Regions from separate parts of the Streptomyces sp. NPDC111516 genome, predicted to be linked through region 3. Evidence: riboswitches for the same ligand, from Rfam matches in the RefSeq annotation. Region 3 holds a riboswitch; each other region holds the start of a gene.
What was found. Region 3 has a riboswitch for cobalamin ahead of ACZ7L9_RS07240 (ribonucleoside-diphosphate reductase subunit alpha). Riboswitches for the same ligand answer to the same signal wherever they lie in the genome.

Region 1 (3,199 bases), on a different contig from region 3:
GTGTCCGGAGCCGGCGAGTGCCCGGGCGGCGTGCGGGAGTACCAGGCCGACGAAGCCGATGGCGCCGGCCGAGCTGACGAGTGCGGCGGTCAGCAGCGCGGTCGTGCAGAGCAGCACGATCCGGGCGCGGGCGACCTGGACGCCGAGCGCGGCGGCGGCGTCCGGGCCGAACGCGAAGGCGTCGAGCGTACGGGCGTGTCCGAGGCAGACCAGCAGCGTCAGGACAAGAACGGCGGAGCAGATCCACACGTCGGTCCAGCCGACCCCGCTGAGCGAGCCGAGCAGCCAGAACAGCACCCCGCGGGTCTGCTCGGCGTCGGCGGAGGTCATTACCACGAAGGAGGTGAGCGCGGAGAACAGCTGCATAGCCGCCACACCGGAGAGGACGACCCGGTCGGTCGTGCCGCCCAGGGTGTGGCTCAGCAGCAGAACGAGGGCGAACGAGCACAGTGCGCCGATGAACGCGCCGGCCGAGATCGACACCGCTCCCCCACCGACCCCGAGGACGACGACCACGACCGCGCCGGTCGACGCGCCGGAGGAGACGCCGAGGACGAACGGGTCGGCGAGCGGGTTGCGGAGCAGGGACTGCATGACGGTGCCGCACACCGCGAGTCCGGCGCCGCACACCGCCGCGAGCAGGGTGCGTGGCATGCGCAGGTTCCAGATGATGCCGTCCCGGATCGGGGTGAGCCGCGTCCGGCCCCAGCCGAGGTGGGCGGCCACCGTGGACCAGACGTCGGCGACGGAGATGCGGGCGGGGCCGATGGTTACGGCGACCGCGACGGACAGCACGAGCAGCGCGACGCCGCAGGCCCACAGGACCCCGCCGCGCAGCTTCCGTACACCGTCCCCGCCTTGGGAGGCTCGCCGCGCGCCCTCCGCCCAGGTCCGCTCGGTGTCCGTCACTGCGCGAGCCCGAACGTGCGCAGCCCGGCGGCGACGCGTTCCACGCCCTCGACCGTCCGGATGGACGGGTTCATGGCCTGGCCGCTGAGCAGGATGTACCGCTGGTGCCTGACGGCATCCATGTTCTTCGTGGCGGGGTTGGACTCCAGGAATTCGATCTTCTTCGCGGCGCTCTCGGCGGTCTGTGCCTTGCGGGTCAGGTCACCGATGACCAGGACGTCGGGGTTGCGGTCGGCGACGGTCTCCCAGCTGATCTGCGGCCATTCCTCGTGCGTGTCGTCGAAGACGTTCTTCGCGCCGAGTTCCCCGGTGATGACTCCAGGTGCTCCGCAACAGCCGGCCAGGTACGGGGCCTTGGAGTCGGAGAACCAGTAGAGGAGAGTGGTACCGGAGGCGTCGATGGACCCGGTCGCCTTCTCCACCCGGGCCCGCAGCCGCGCCACGAGCGTGTCGCCGCGCTTCTGCACGCCGAACATCCTGGCCAGGTCGTGCACTTCGCCGTAGACGATGTCCATGGTCAGTGGCTCGATACGGGCTCCGTCGCCGCCGCCGCTGTTGTCCTTGCCGGTGCAGTCGGCGGGCGAGACATAGGTGGGGACGCCCAGTTCCTCGAACTGTTCGCGGGGGGCGACGCCGCCCTTGGCGAGGGTCGACTCGAACGACGCGCTGATGAAGTCGGGCTCCTGGTCGAGGACCTTCTCCGACGAGGGCCGGTTGTCGGCGATCCTGGGGACCTCGGCGTTGGCCTTCTCCAGGCCCTTCATCACCGGGTCGGTCCAGGTCGCGGTGGCGGCGAGCCGGTCGGCGAGGCCGAGGGACAGCAGGATCTCCGTCGACCCCTGGTCGACCGAGACGGCGCGGTGCGGCGGGGCTTCGACGGTGACGGTGCGTCCGCAGTTCTTCAGCGTCACGGGATATCCGTCGGCAGAGCCGGACTTCGCGGCGGAGTTGCTCGTTCCGCGGCCGCAGGCGGTCAGCAGGACGAGTCCCGCCGTGAGCAGGGCGATGGTGCGGACGGGGCTGGCTATGGACGGCACGGAGTCCCTCTGCGTCTCTGGGCCCATGCGCGGAGCCCGTTGGAGTTCTGCGCCCGGTACCGGGTCGCAGCCGCCAGCAGGTCTTCGGACTCGGGTTCCTTCGGACGGGACGCCTTCCCAGGACACCCGAGGGTGGGTCCCAGTGGCCGTGGCCCCGCCCGTCCCCCTCACCGCTGCGCGTCAGTTCCGGATTCTCACCGGATTCCCTGACTCCTACATGGAGTTCGACTGGCCCCGGCAAGCTATCACGAGCGTCTATGCAGCTCATGGGCGGTGTGGCCGGTGGTACGCCGGGCGGTGCCCCCGGTCGCACCACCCGCCCGACGCCTACGGACGCTGAAGGGCGATCACGGCGTTGTGTCCGCCGAATCCGAAGGAGTGGCTGATGGCGCGCCGGACAGGCAGCCGCAGAGGTTCTTCGGTGACGCAGTTGATGTCGAACTCGGGTGCCGGTGTGTGCAGGTTGGCGATCGGCGGTACGACTCCGCGCTGGAGCGTGAGGACGGTCAGTCCGGCCTCGATCGCTCCGGCCGCCCCCATGCAGTGCCCCAGCACGCCCTTCGGGGCGGTGACGGGCGGCCGGTGCGGGTAGACCCGGCCGATGAGGGCGGCCTCGGTGGCGTCGTTGAGCGGCGTCGCCGTGCCGTGCGCGTTGATGTGCTCGACGTCCTCGGCCGCCCAGCCCGCGTCGTGCAGCGCGGCTTCGACGGCCGCCTGGGCGACCGCGCCGGACGGGTGCGGGGTGGTGGGGTGGTGGGCGTCGGTGGTGGCGCCGGTGCCCGCGAGCAGTGCCCGGGGTCCGGCGCCCCGGGCTGCGGCGTCGGCCGCCCGTTCCAGCACCATGACGGCGGCGCCCTCGCCCATGACCAGCCCGGCACGGTCGGCCGCGAAGGGCCGGCACCGCCTGGCCGGGTCGCCGTGTGCCCGGGCCGCGGCTCCGGACCGGGCGAACCCGGCCATGGCGGCCGGGTAGACGATCGACTCGGTGGCTCCGGCGATCGCGATGTCGCACTGCCCGGTGACCAGGAGATCGCGGGCGACGGACAGGGCGGTGACACCGGACGAACACGCGGTGCACGGTGCCATGCTGGGACCGGTGGCCCGCAACTGGATCGCGATCTCGGCCGCCGGCATGTTCGGGATGGTGAGCAGGATGCCCGACGGCGAGATGGCATCCGGTCCGTGCCGTTCGAGTACGACGGCCTGCTCGGTCAGTGAGGCGGAGCCGCCGCTGCTGGTGCCGACGACCACCG
Region 2 (3,199 bases), on a different contig from region 3:
GGCGACCAGCGCGGCCATGGACCCGGCGAACGCGGCAATGGGCAGCGCCACGTCGGTGGCCGCTCCGGCGCCGACCCCCAGCACGACGACCACGGCGGCGCCCGCTGACGCCCCGGACGAGGCGCCCAGCAGAAACGGATCGGCCAACGGGTTGCGCACCAGCGCCTGGAGCACCGTGCCCGACAGGGCCAGCCCGGCGCCGACGACGGCCCCGAGCAGCACCCTGGGCATCCGTACCTCCCACACGATCGTCGGGTACGCACCGGTGCGTTCACCGCCCAGGACCGTACTCAATACCTCGCCCGGCGGAATCCGTACCGGGCCGAGCGCCAGACCGGCCACCGCCGCCGCGAGCAGCAGCACCGTGAGGACGCCGATCACGACAGGGGCCGAGCGCAGGACGGACTTCGGGCCGGGGCGGGCGGACTCCGCGCTCACGGAGTGCCGGGGTGCAGCTGCCCGGCCAGGTCCTGCACGGCGTCGGCGACCCGGACACCGAGCACCGCCGAGGACAGCGGGAGCACCGCGAACTTCTTGTTCCTGACCGCCGGCACGTTCGCGAGTGCCGGATCGTTCAGCAGCCGCTTCTTCTTGGCTGCCATCGTGGTGCCTCCGTAGTCGTAGATCACGACCACCTCGGGCTTGCGCTTGATGACCTGCTCCCAGGACACGTCGCCGAAGGTGGCGTCGAGGTCCGCGAAGACGTTCCGGCCCCCGGCGAGCCGGACGATCTCGTTGCCGATGCCCTTGCCGCCCGCCGTGAACGCGGAGCTGTCGCCGGAGTCGTACACGAACACCGAGGGACGTGAGGAGCCCTTGAGCCCTGCCTCGACCGTCGTGATCTTCTGTCGCTCCTCGGCGATCAGCTTCCTGCCGCGTTCCGGTACGCCGAAGATCCTGGCGACTTGGGTGATCTCGGTGGCGAGCTGATCGATACCGACCTTGCCCTTGGTGCAGTTCTCGATGTTCAGCCGGGTGTTGATGCCGTCCTTCTGAAGTCCCGCCCGGTCCAGGCCCTTGGCCTTGTCGAAGGCGCTGCTGTACCCGCCGTAGACGAAGTCGGGGTTGGCGCCGAGCAGCACCTCCTTGGAGGGGTACTCCTTCGCGAGCACCTTGGTCCCGGCGTACGCGGACCGGTACTCCGGCAGGATGCTGTCGTCCAGGTAGGCCGTCCCGGTCAGCCGGTCCTGGAGCCCGAGGGCCAGCACGATCTCGGTGACGTGCTGGTTCATGGTGACGACCCGCTTCGGCGGGGCGTCGAAGGTCGTCTTCGTACCGCAGTTGGTGACCGTGTAGGGAAAACCGTCGACGGCCGGTGCGGCCTTTGCCTTGTCCTCGCCGTCCGTGCCGGAGCCGCATCCGGTGAGCGGCAGCAGAAGCAGCGGTATGAGCGCGAGTGGTACACGGCGGATCCGGGGCATGGCCGAGCCTTTCCGGGGGATGTCCTCGTCCCCTGGGTCGTACGAGAAGGCGGCGCGGCCAGTATCTGGCTTCCGGGCTGCTGCAGCCCGGTCACAGTGGCGGGACCGTACCGGATTCACACCGGTTTCCTGACGCGCGTCGCCTGAATTTTCGAAGCCCATTCTGTCAGACCGCGCATTCCGACAGGTCCCGACCCGTGCGTTGTCGGCCCTGGTCGGCCCCGGACGCCGAGGTCCGCGACGACCGAGGGCATCTGACCACCATTCAGGCTGCTGTGGTGTCGGTGATCAGACGACGCTTGCGTCCCTTGATCTTCTTGCCGGCGTAGATGCCCTGGCTGGTCTCGGTAACGTTTCCCGAAACCTTCACGCTCTGCGCGTCCACCACGGCGGCGGTCGGCTGGGCGCGGCTACGGCCGTTGGCCCGGTGGGCGTGTCCCGTAACAGGCCGTGGCCTGCTGAGTGGTGCCGTCAAGTCAGCATCTGATCAGCATCAGTCCCCCAGAATTCCGAGATGGCCTTCCGGTCAGGTGCCCGATCGGCCGCGTTGCAACAGCCTGATTCGCGCGGAATCGCAGGCAGGGAGCCTGCTCGCGAGCGTGAACTGATGTTCTCTGCAATCTACGAGTCCAAGGCGTGCAGTTGTACAGTGAAGAACGCCCTTGACCTGCACAAAGCTGGCAGGGAGCCCTCTTCCAGGAGTACAGATTGCTGCGCACGATGTTCAAGTCCAAGATCCACCGGGCCACCGTGACCCAGGCCGACCTGCACTACGTCGGTTCCGTCACCGTCGATGCCGAGTTGATGGAAGCGGCGGACCTGCTGCCCGGCGAGCTGGTGCACATCGTCGACATCGACAACGGTGCACGCCTGGAGACGTACGTCATCGAGGGCGAACGCGGCTCCGGTGTCATCGGCGTCAACGGCGCCGCCGCCCACCTCGTCCACCCCGGTGACCTGGTCATCCTGATCAGTTACGCCCAGGTCGACGACGCCGAGGCGCGCGGCCTGACCCCGCGTATCGTGCATGTCGATGCCGACAACCGGATCGTCGCGCTCGGCGCCGATGCCTCCGAGCCCGTACCCGGCACCGCCACCGAACGGAGCCCGCACGCCCTCCCAGCGGCGCGCTGACCCCGGCTCGACCACTGAGGGAGCACCCGTCATGGCAGAACAGACCGACCGGATCGAACTCGACATCCGCGACGACCGCACGCGCGGCAACCTCCTCGCGTACGAGAACGGGAAGGCCGCCGGAGTCATCGCGTACTTCGTGATGGAAGGCGACCCCGCGGCGCTCGTCGCCGTGCACACCGTCGTCGAGCCCGGCCACGAGGGCAAGGGCATCGCGGGCGCCCTCGTCCAGGAGTTCTACGCCATGGCGGGCCGCGAGGGTGTCCCGGTCGTCCCGCTCTGCCCGTACGCCGCGAAGTGGGCGGAGCGCCACCCCGACCGGGCTCCCGAGGCCCCGGCCGAACTGGTGGAGCGGGCGAAGGCGCAGCTCACGTCCCACCCCGAGTTGTAGTGATCAACACGGCGGACTGCACCGATCCACTCGGCCGATGACCCGACCCGGACCGGGGAGTTGTACGTTCGGTCGATGACACTCGCACTTCTGCACACCTCCCCGGTCCACGTCCCGGTCTTCGACGCGCTCCGGGACACGGATCATCCCGGACTCGCCCTGCGCCATCTCGTGTCCGAGAACCTGCTCGCCCGGGCCAGGGACGAGGGCCCCGAAGCGGTGTCGGACGAGATCCGGGCGCTGCTCGCGGGCG
Region 3 (3,199 bases):
TCGGACCAGGCCGGCAGCGGGCCCGACCGCTCGGCGAGATCGCAGGACGCCTCGTACGCCGCGAGCATGATCCGCTCGGAGATCTGCGTGGAGAGCGCGCGGGCCTCGGGGGAGTCGAACGGCAGCCGCAGCTGGAAGAAGACGTCCTGCAGACCCATGGCCCCGAGGCCGACGGGGCGCCACTTCGCGTTGGAGCGGCCGGCCTGCTCGGTCGGGTAGAAGTTGATGTCGACGACCCGGTCGAGGAAGGTCACGGCGGTACGGACGGTGGCGTCCAGCCGCTCCCAGTCGATGGAGCCGTCGGCGACGAACGCGCCGAGGTTGACCGAACCCAGGTTGCAGACGGCCGTCTCGCCGTCGTCGGTGACTTCGAGGATCTCGGTGCACAGATTTGACGAGTGGACGACGCGGCCCGGCTCGGCGGTCTGGTTCGCGGTGCGGTTGGAGGCGTCCTTGAACGTCATCCAGCCCTGGCCGGTCTGCGCCAGGGTCCGCATCATCCGGCCGTACAGCTCACGGGCCGGCATCGACTTGCGGGCCAGCCCCTTGGCCTCGGCGGCCCGGTACGCGGCGTCGAACTCGTCGCCCCACAGGTCGACCAGCTCGGGCACGTCCGCGGGCGAGAACAGCGACCAGTCACCGTCCGCGTCGACCCGGCGCATGAACTCGTCCGGGATCCAGTGCGCCAGGTTGAGGTTGTGCGTACGCCGCTGGTCCTCGCCCGTGTTGTCGCGCAGCTCCAGGAACTCCTCGATGTCCGCGTGCCAGGTCTCCAGATAGACGGCGGCGGCGCCCTTGCGACGGCCGCCCTGGTTGACCGCGGCGACGGAGGCGTCGAGCGTCTTCAGGAACGGCACGATGCCGTTGGAGTGCCCGTTGGTGCCACGGATCAGCGAACCGCGGGCGCGGATGCGGGAGTACGAGAGACCGATGCCGCCCGCGTGCTTCGAGAGCCGCGCCACCTGGTGGTAGCGGTCGTAGATCGAGTCGAGCTCGTCGAGCGGGGAGTCCAGCAGGTAGCAGGAGGACATCTGCGGGTGCCGGGTGCCGGAGTTGAACAGGGTCGGCGAGGACGGCAGATAGTCGAGCCGGCTCATCAGCCCGTACAGCGCCGCGACTTCGTCCAGGGCCCGTTCCGAGTCGTTCTCGGCGAGCCCGGAGGCGACCCGCAGCATGAAGTGCTGGGGCGTCTCGATGACCTGGCGGGTGTGCGGGTGGCGGAGCAGATAGCGGCTGTGCAGGGTCCGCAGCCCGAAGTAGCCGAAGCGGTCGTCGGCGCCGTCGGCGAGCGAACGCTCCACCAGCGCGTCGAGGGCGGCCGCGTGCAGCGCGACGAACTCGGCGGTGCGGTCCGCGATCAGGCCCTCGCGGTGCCCGACGGCGACCGAGGCGGAGAAGGAGACTGCGCCCTGGCCGGCCGCCTCGTCGGCGATGGCGAGGGTCAACAGCCGGGCGGCGAGCCGGGAGTAGGCAGGGTCCTCGGAGATCAGCCCCGCGGCGGCCTCGGTGGCCAGCGCGCGCAGCTCGGCCTCGTCCGCCCGGGCGCTGCGGCCGCGCAGCGCGGCGGCGGCGACCCGACCGGGGTCGGTGTCGGGCAGATCGACGGTGAGGTCGGTCAGGGTCCGCAGCAGTGCGGTCCTCGGTCCGTCGTGTGCGGTTGCCTCGGACTCGGCCACTTCGGACACGGCGGCTGAAGCCGGATCGGCTGGCGCGATGGTCACGTGGTGCTCTCCCTCGCTCGGCTCGGGGCCGGCGGGGAACGGGGCAGCCGGGCAGAGGCGGGCCCGGGCCGGGGCAGCACTCCGTACGGCGTCCACCGGCCCAACCGCGAGGCCCGGACGTCTGGCATCCGGTTCGGTCGAGCCGGATGCACTGTCGGCAGGTCCTCGGACTTACTCGGGGGTGCGCAAAAGCGCACCGAACACACCGTTGCGGGACAGTTCCGGATTCGCACCGGATTCCCCTGCGGCGACAGCGAGCATGAGCATACATGTGGGGGCCGCCGGATGAGACAGCCCCCACATGTTGTGTCGCGTAACGGAACTCGGGACGCGCGTACGGCCCGTTGCTGAGCGCACGGACGGCCCGTCGCGCCCCGTTGGAAGGGGCTCGACGGGCCGTCGTACGGCTGTGGGAGCGGCCGTCAGTGGCCGCCGCCCGGTGCCCCAGCCGTGGCCGGCGGGAGTTCCACCTGGACGCCACGGTCGCCCGCGTCGGCCGTGTAGTCGGCCGGCGAGGTCTCGTCGACCCCGGCGGGCGCCTTCACGGCGTTCAGGACGAAGGTGAGCACCACCGTCACCACCGCGTTCAGCACGAACGCGGTCAGGCCGATGTAGCCGATCTCGCCGATGCCCGGGATCTCCTTGGACGACCCGCCGAAGTGCGCCTGGGTCGGGCTGGCGACGCCGTACGCGGCCACCGTCCCGTACACCATGCCGACCGCCCAGCCCGCGAGCAGCGCCCAGCGGTGGAACCAGCGGGTGAACAGGCCGCCGACCAGGGCCGGCATCGTCTGGAGGATCCAGATCCCGCCGAGCAGCTGGAAGTTGATCGCGACCGTCTTGTCCATGGTGAGGACGAAAGCGAGCGCGCCGACCTTCACCAGCAGCGACACCAGCTTGGAGACCTTGGTCTCCTGCTCCGGGGTCGCGTCCGGCTTCAGGAAGTCCTTATAGATGTTGCGGGTGAAGAGGTTCGCCGCGGCGATCGACATGATCGCTGCGGGCACCAGCGCGCCGATGCCGATGGCCGCGAACGCGACGCCCGCGAACCAGTCCGGGAACATGTTCTCGAACAACTGCGGGATGGCCAACTGCCCGTTGTCGACCTTGATTCCGGCGGCGATCGCCATGAAGCCGAGCAGCGCCAGCAGGCCGAGCATCAGAGAGTACAGCGGCAGGATCGTGGTGTTGCGCCGGATCACATTGCGGCTGCGGCTGGAGAGCGTCGCGGTGATCGAGTGCGGATACATGAACAGCGCCAGCGCCGAGCCCAACGCCAGGGTGGCGTATCCCCATTGACCCGCCTCGCCCGGCGCCAGCGCGCCGCGCGGCTTGCCGGTCGCCGGGTTGGTCTGCGAGAACGCCTCGCCCGCCTTGGCGAAGATGTCGTGGAATCCGCCCAGCTTGATCGGGATGTAGATGATCGCCACCGCGATGACCAGATAGATCAGCCCGTCCTTGACGAACGCGATCAGCGC
Region 4 (3,199 bases), on a different contig from region 3:
GCCCGGCTCCAGCAGCGACACGTCACCGCGGAACTTGTTGACGAGGTAGCCCGCGATCAGCGACTGGTCCTCGGCGTCGAGCAGCGCCGTCGTGCCGAAGAAGGAGGCGAAGACGCCGCCGCGGTCGATGTCGCCGACGACCACCACCGGGAAGCGCGCCGCCCGTGCGATGCCCATGTTCACGATGTCCGTGCGCCGCAGATTGATCTCGGCCGGACTGCCCGCCCCCTCGCAGATCACTGCGTCATACGTGCCCCGAAGCTGCTCCAGACAGTCGACGACCGTGGAGAGAAGCGCTTCCTGCCGGCCCCCGTGGTAGCCGCGCGCGCTCATCTCGCCCACCGGTCTGCCCATCAGGACGACCTGGCTGGATCGGTCGCCGCCGGGCTTGAGCAGGACCGGGTTCATCAGCGCGGTCGGCTCGACCCGTGCGGCCTGGGCCTGCATGGCCTGGGCGCGGCCGATCTCGGCACCCTCGCGGGTGACGAACGAGTTCAGCGACATGTTCTGCGCCTTGAAGGGCGCCACCTTCACACCCCGGCGTACGAGCCAGCGGCAGATGCCCGCGGTGACGACGCTCTTGCCCGCGTCCGAGGTGGTTCCGGCGACCAGCAGTCCGCCGCTCATGTCCGTCTCCGTCCTGCGATCGAAGGTCCTGCGATCGAACGTCCTGCCATCGGGCGTTCCGCGATCCGTCGGGCGGCGAGGGCCACGCCCAGTCGGCCCGCCACGCACACGCCGAGGGCCAGCGCACTCACCCGGCGCGACAGCCGTACCGCGCGTTCGATGTCCTGGCTCTCCACCGCCCGGCCCGTCTCCCCGTTGAGGACGGGACGGTGCTCGACGCGGCCGCCGTACGCGAGCGTCCCGCCGAGCCGCACGCCGAGCGCGCCCGCGAACGAGGCTTCCACCGGGCCCGCGTTGGGGCTCGGGTGCTTGGCCGCGTCGGCTCGCCACGCCCGTGCCGCTCCACGTGACCGCCCCCCGGAGGCCACGGCGAGCAGGGCGGTGAGCCGGGCACCGGGCCACCCCGCGAGGTCGTCGAGGCGGGCCGAGGCCCAGCCGTAGCGCCGGTGGCGGGGCGACTTGTGGCCGACCATGGCGTCGAGCGTGTTCGCGGCCCGGAAGCCGACGAGCCCGGGCACACCGGCCAGCGCACCCCACACCAGGGCGCCGACCACGGCGTCCGAGGTGTTCTCGGCCACGGACTCCACCACGGCACGGGCGATCTGCGGCCCGTCGAGGGAGTGCGGATCGCGCCCGCACAGATGCGGCAGCCGCTCGCGGGCGCGGTCGATGTCACCGGCGGCCAGGGCGTCGCCGATGCTCCGGGCCTCACGCCCCAGGGAGGTACCACCGACGACGGACCAGGTGGCGGCCGCGGTCAACGCGACGGCGGCGGCTGGGTGGCCGCGTACGGCACGGGTGATCAGCGCGGCACCACCCGCGGCACCTCCGGCGCAGACGAGGGTGTGCAGCGCGCCCCACCCGCGGTGGTCGCGCCACAACCGGCGCTCGACGCCCGCCGCGGCCCGCCCGAAGGCGGCGACCGGATGCCCCCTGCGGGGGTCACCGAGCAGCAGATCGCCGATCAGGCCGGCTGTGGCGCCGTACGCGAAAACGCGGTCGGCACGCACGGCTCAACCGGCCGTTACGCCTCGAAGGAGCTTCGTACAGGCGGCTCTCGACGAGAGCGCCACAGCAACGGACGCACGGCAGCCAGGCATGGCGATATGTCCTCACTCAGGGTCCGCGCCCTGGTTCGACGTGACCGGCGACGAGAGTCTCCTGGCTCCCGGATCCGCAGTTCCCCCGGCCTTCCAGCCCGCTCGCGCGTGCCGTGACTTCCGTGTGGGGGACTGCTCCCCGGTGACAGTGGCGGGACCGCGCCGGATTCGCACCGGCTTCCTCTGCTGTCGCCGTAATTGGCTCCGGCAGTCCATCACGCTCCGCGAACGCCCGTCAACCTGCCGTTGACCTGCGACGGCGCAGTGTGCTGAGGCCCACACCGGGTCGGGCGCAGCACTTCGGGCCGGACACACGGCGTGTGTCCGGCCCGAAGTGGGAGCGCGCGCGGCCGCTCTCAGGCGACGATCAGATAGATCCCGTACGCGACCGCTGCCGCGCACAGCGCGAAGCAGACGTACGCACCGGCGCGGGCCAGTAGCAGTGAGCCGCCGGAGCCGCCCTGCGTGGCCGGTTCGGGCTGCTTGGAGAGGCCGACGATGCCCAGGGTGAAGAGGCCGACCAGCGCGACGGTGGCGACGAGGGAGACGCCGAAGACGGTGCCGAGGGCTGCCCAGTCGATTTTCATGCTGAATCCTTTAGACGGCGGGCCCGGACGGCGGGCCCGGACGGCGGGCCCGGGCGGACCGGCCTGGACGGTCGGCCTAGACGGTGGCGGGTCGCGCCGGGTCCGGGGTGGTTCCGGCCGGGGCCGGAATGGTGGTCTTGAGGTCCTGCGCCGCTGCCTGGGCCGCGGTGAGCGGTGGGCTGACGGCGGCGATGGCCGTGGTGACGACACCCGCGGGCTCGGTGATGCCGTCAGCCGGTGCGACATCGCCGTGGCCGACCGGCTTGCGGCGCGACAGCATCCAGATCGCCCCGGAGCCCACGACCAGCAGCGCCGCGACGACCACGACGCCCCAGGTGCCCTGTTTGGTGAGGAATTCCGCGCCCGCGCCGACCAGGCCCGCGGCCGGCAGGGTCAGACCCCAGGCGACGAACATCCGGGTGGCGGTGGACCAGCGGACCACACCGCCCTGGCGGCCGAGGCCCGCGCCCATCACGGCGCCGGAGCAGGACTGGGTGGTGGAGAGGGAGAAGCCGAGGTGCGAGGAGGCCAGGATGACCGTGGCCGCACTGGTCTGGGCGGCGAAGCCCTGCGGCGGCTTGAGGTCGGTGAGGCCGCTGCCCATGGTGCGGATGATGCGCCAGCCGCCCAGATAGGTGCCGAGCGCGATGGCCAGACCGGCGGAGACGATCACCCAGACCGGCGGGTTGGAACCGGGGTGCAGGACGCCCCCGGTGACCAGCGCCAGGGTGATGATGCCCATGGTCTTCTGCGCGTCGTTGGTGCCGTGGGCGAGGGAGACGAGTCCGGCCGAGGCGATCTGACCGGCGCGGTAGCCCTTGGCGGTGGCCTTTTCCTGGGCGTCGTTACGGATCTTCCCGCCGATCCGGTACGTCAGCCTGGTGG

Region 1: it holds a riboswitch for cobalamin, as region 3 does, so the genes downstream of both, ACZ7L9_RS28065 (ABC transporter substrate-binding protein) here and ACZ7L9_RS07240 (ribonucleoside-diphosphate reductase subunit alpha) in region 3, are expected to answer to the same signal.
Region 2: it holds a riboswitch for cobalamin, as region 3 does, so the genes downstream of both, ACZ7L9_RS27210 (ABC transporter substrate-binding protein) here and ACZ7L9_RS07240 (ribonucleoside-diphosphate reductase subunit alpha) in region 3, are expected to answer to the same signal.
Region 4: it holds a riboswitch for cobalamin, as region 3 does, so the genes downstream of both, ACZ7L9_RS00345 (cobalamin biosynthesis protein) here and ACZ7L9_RS07240 (ribonucleoside-diphosphate reductase subunit alpha) in region 3, are expected to answer to the same signal.

Annotation. Positions count from the first base shown of each region.
Region 1 is NZ_JBVKBV010000018.1:124,311-127,509, reverse strand. It holds gene ACZ7L9_RS28070 (FecCD family ABC transporter permease) at 1-909, opposite strand, end outside; gene ACZ7L9_RS28065 (ABC transporter substrate-binding protein) at 906-1,946, opposite strand; cobalamin riboswitch at 2,005-2,194, opposite strand; gene ACZ7L9_RS28060 (beta-ketoacyl-[acyl-carrier-protein] synthase family protein) at 2,274-3,199, opposite strand, start outside.
Region 2 is NZ_JBVKBV010000017.1:81,177-84,375, forward strand. It holds gene ACZ7L9_RS27205 (FecCD family ABC transporter permease) at 1-438, opposite strand, end outside; gene ACZ7L9_RS27210 (ABC transporter substrate-binding protein) at 435-1,421, opposite strand; cobalamin riboswitch at 1,461-1,612, opposite strand; gene ACZ7L9_RS27215 (hypothetical protein) at 1,687-1,896, opposite strand; gene panD (aspartate 1-decarboxylase) at 2,130-2,555, shown strand; gene ACZ7L9_RS27225 (GNAT family N-acetyltransferase) at 2,587-2,946, shown strand; gene ACZ7L9_RS27230 (aspartate/glutamate racemase family protein) at 3,022-3,199, shown strand, end outside.
Region 3 is NZ_JBVKBV010000002.1:356,906-360,104, forward strand. It holds gene ACZ7L9_RS07240 (ribonucleoside-diphosphate reductase subunit alpha) at 1-1,721, opposite strand, end outside; cobalamin riboswitch at 1,861-1,988, opposite strand; gene mctP (monocarboxylate uptake permease MctP) at 2,144-3,199, opposite strand, start outside.
Region 4 is NZ_JBVKBV010000001.1:60,472-63,670, reverse strand. It holds gene ACZ7L9_RS00350 (cobyric acid synthase) at 1-627, opposite strand, end outside; gene ACZ7L9_RS00345 (cobalamin biosynthesis protein) at 624-1,637, opposite strand; cobalamin riboswitch at 1,783-1,910, opposite strand; gene ACZ7L9_RS00340 (hypothetical protein) at 2,084-2,314, opposite strand; gene ACZ7L9_RS00335 (inorganic phosphate transporter) at 2,391-3,199, opposite strand, start outside.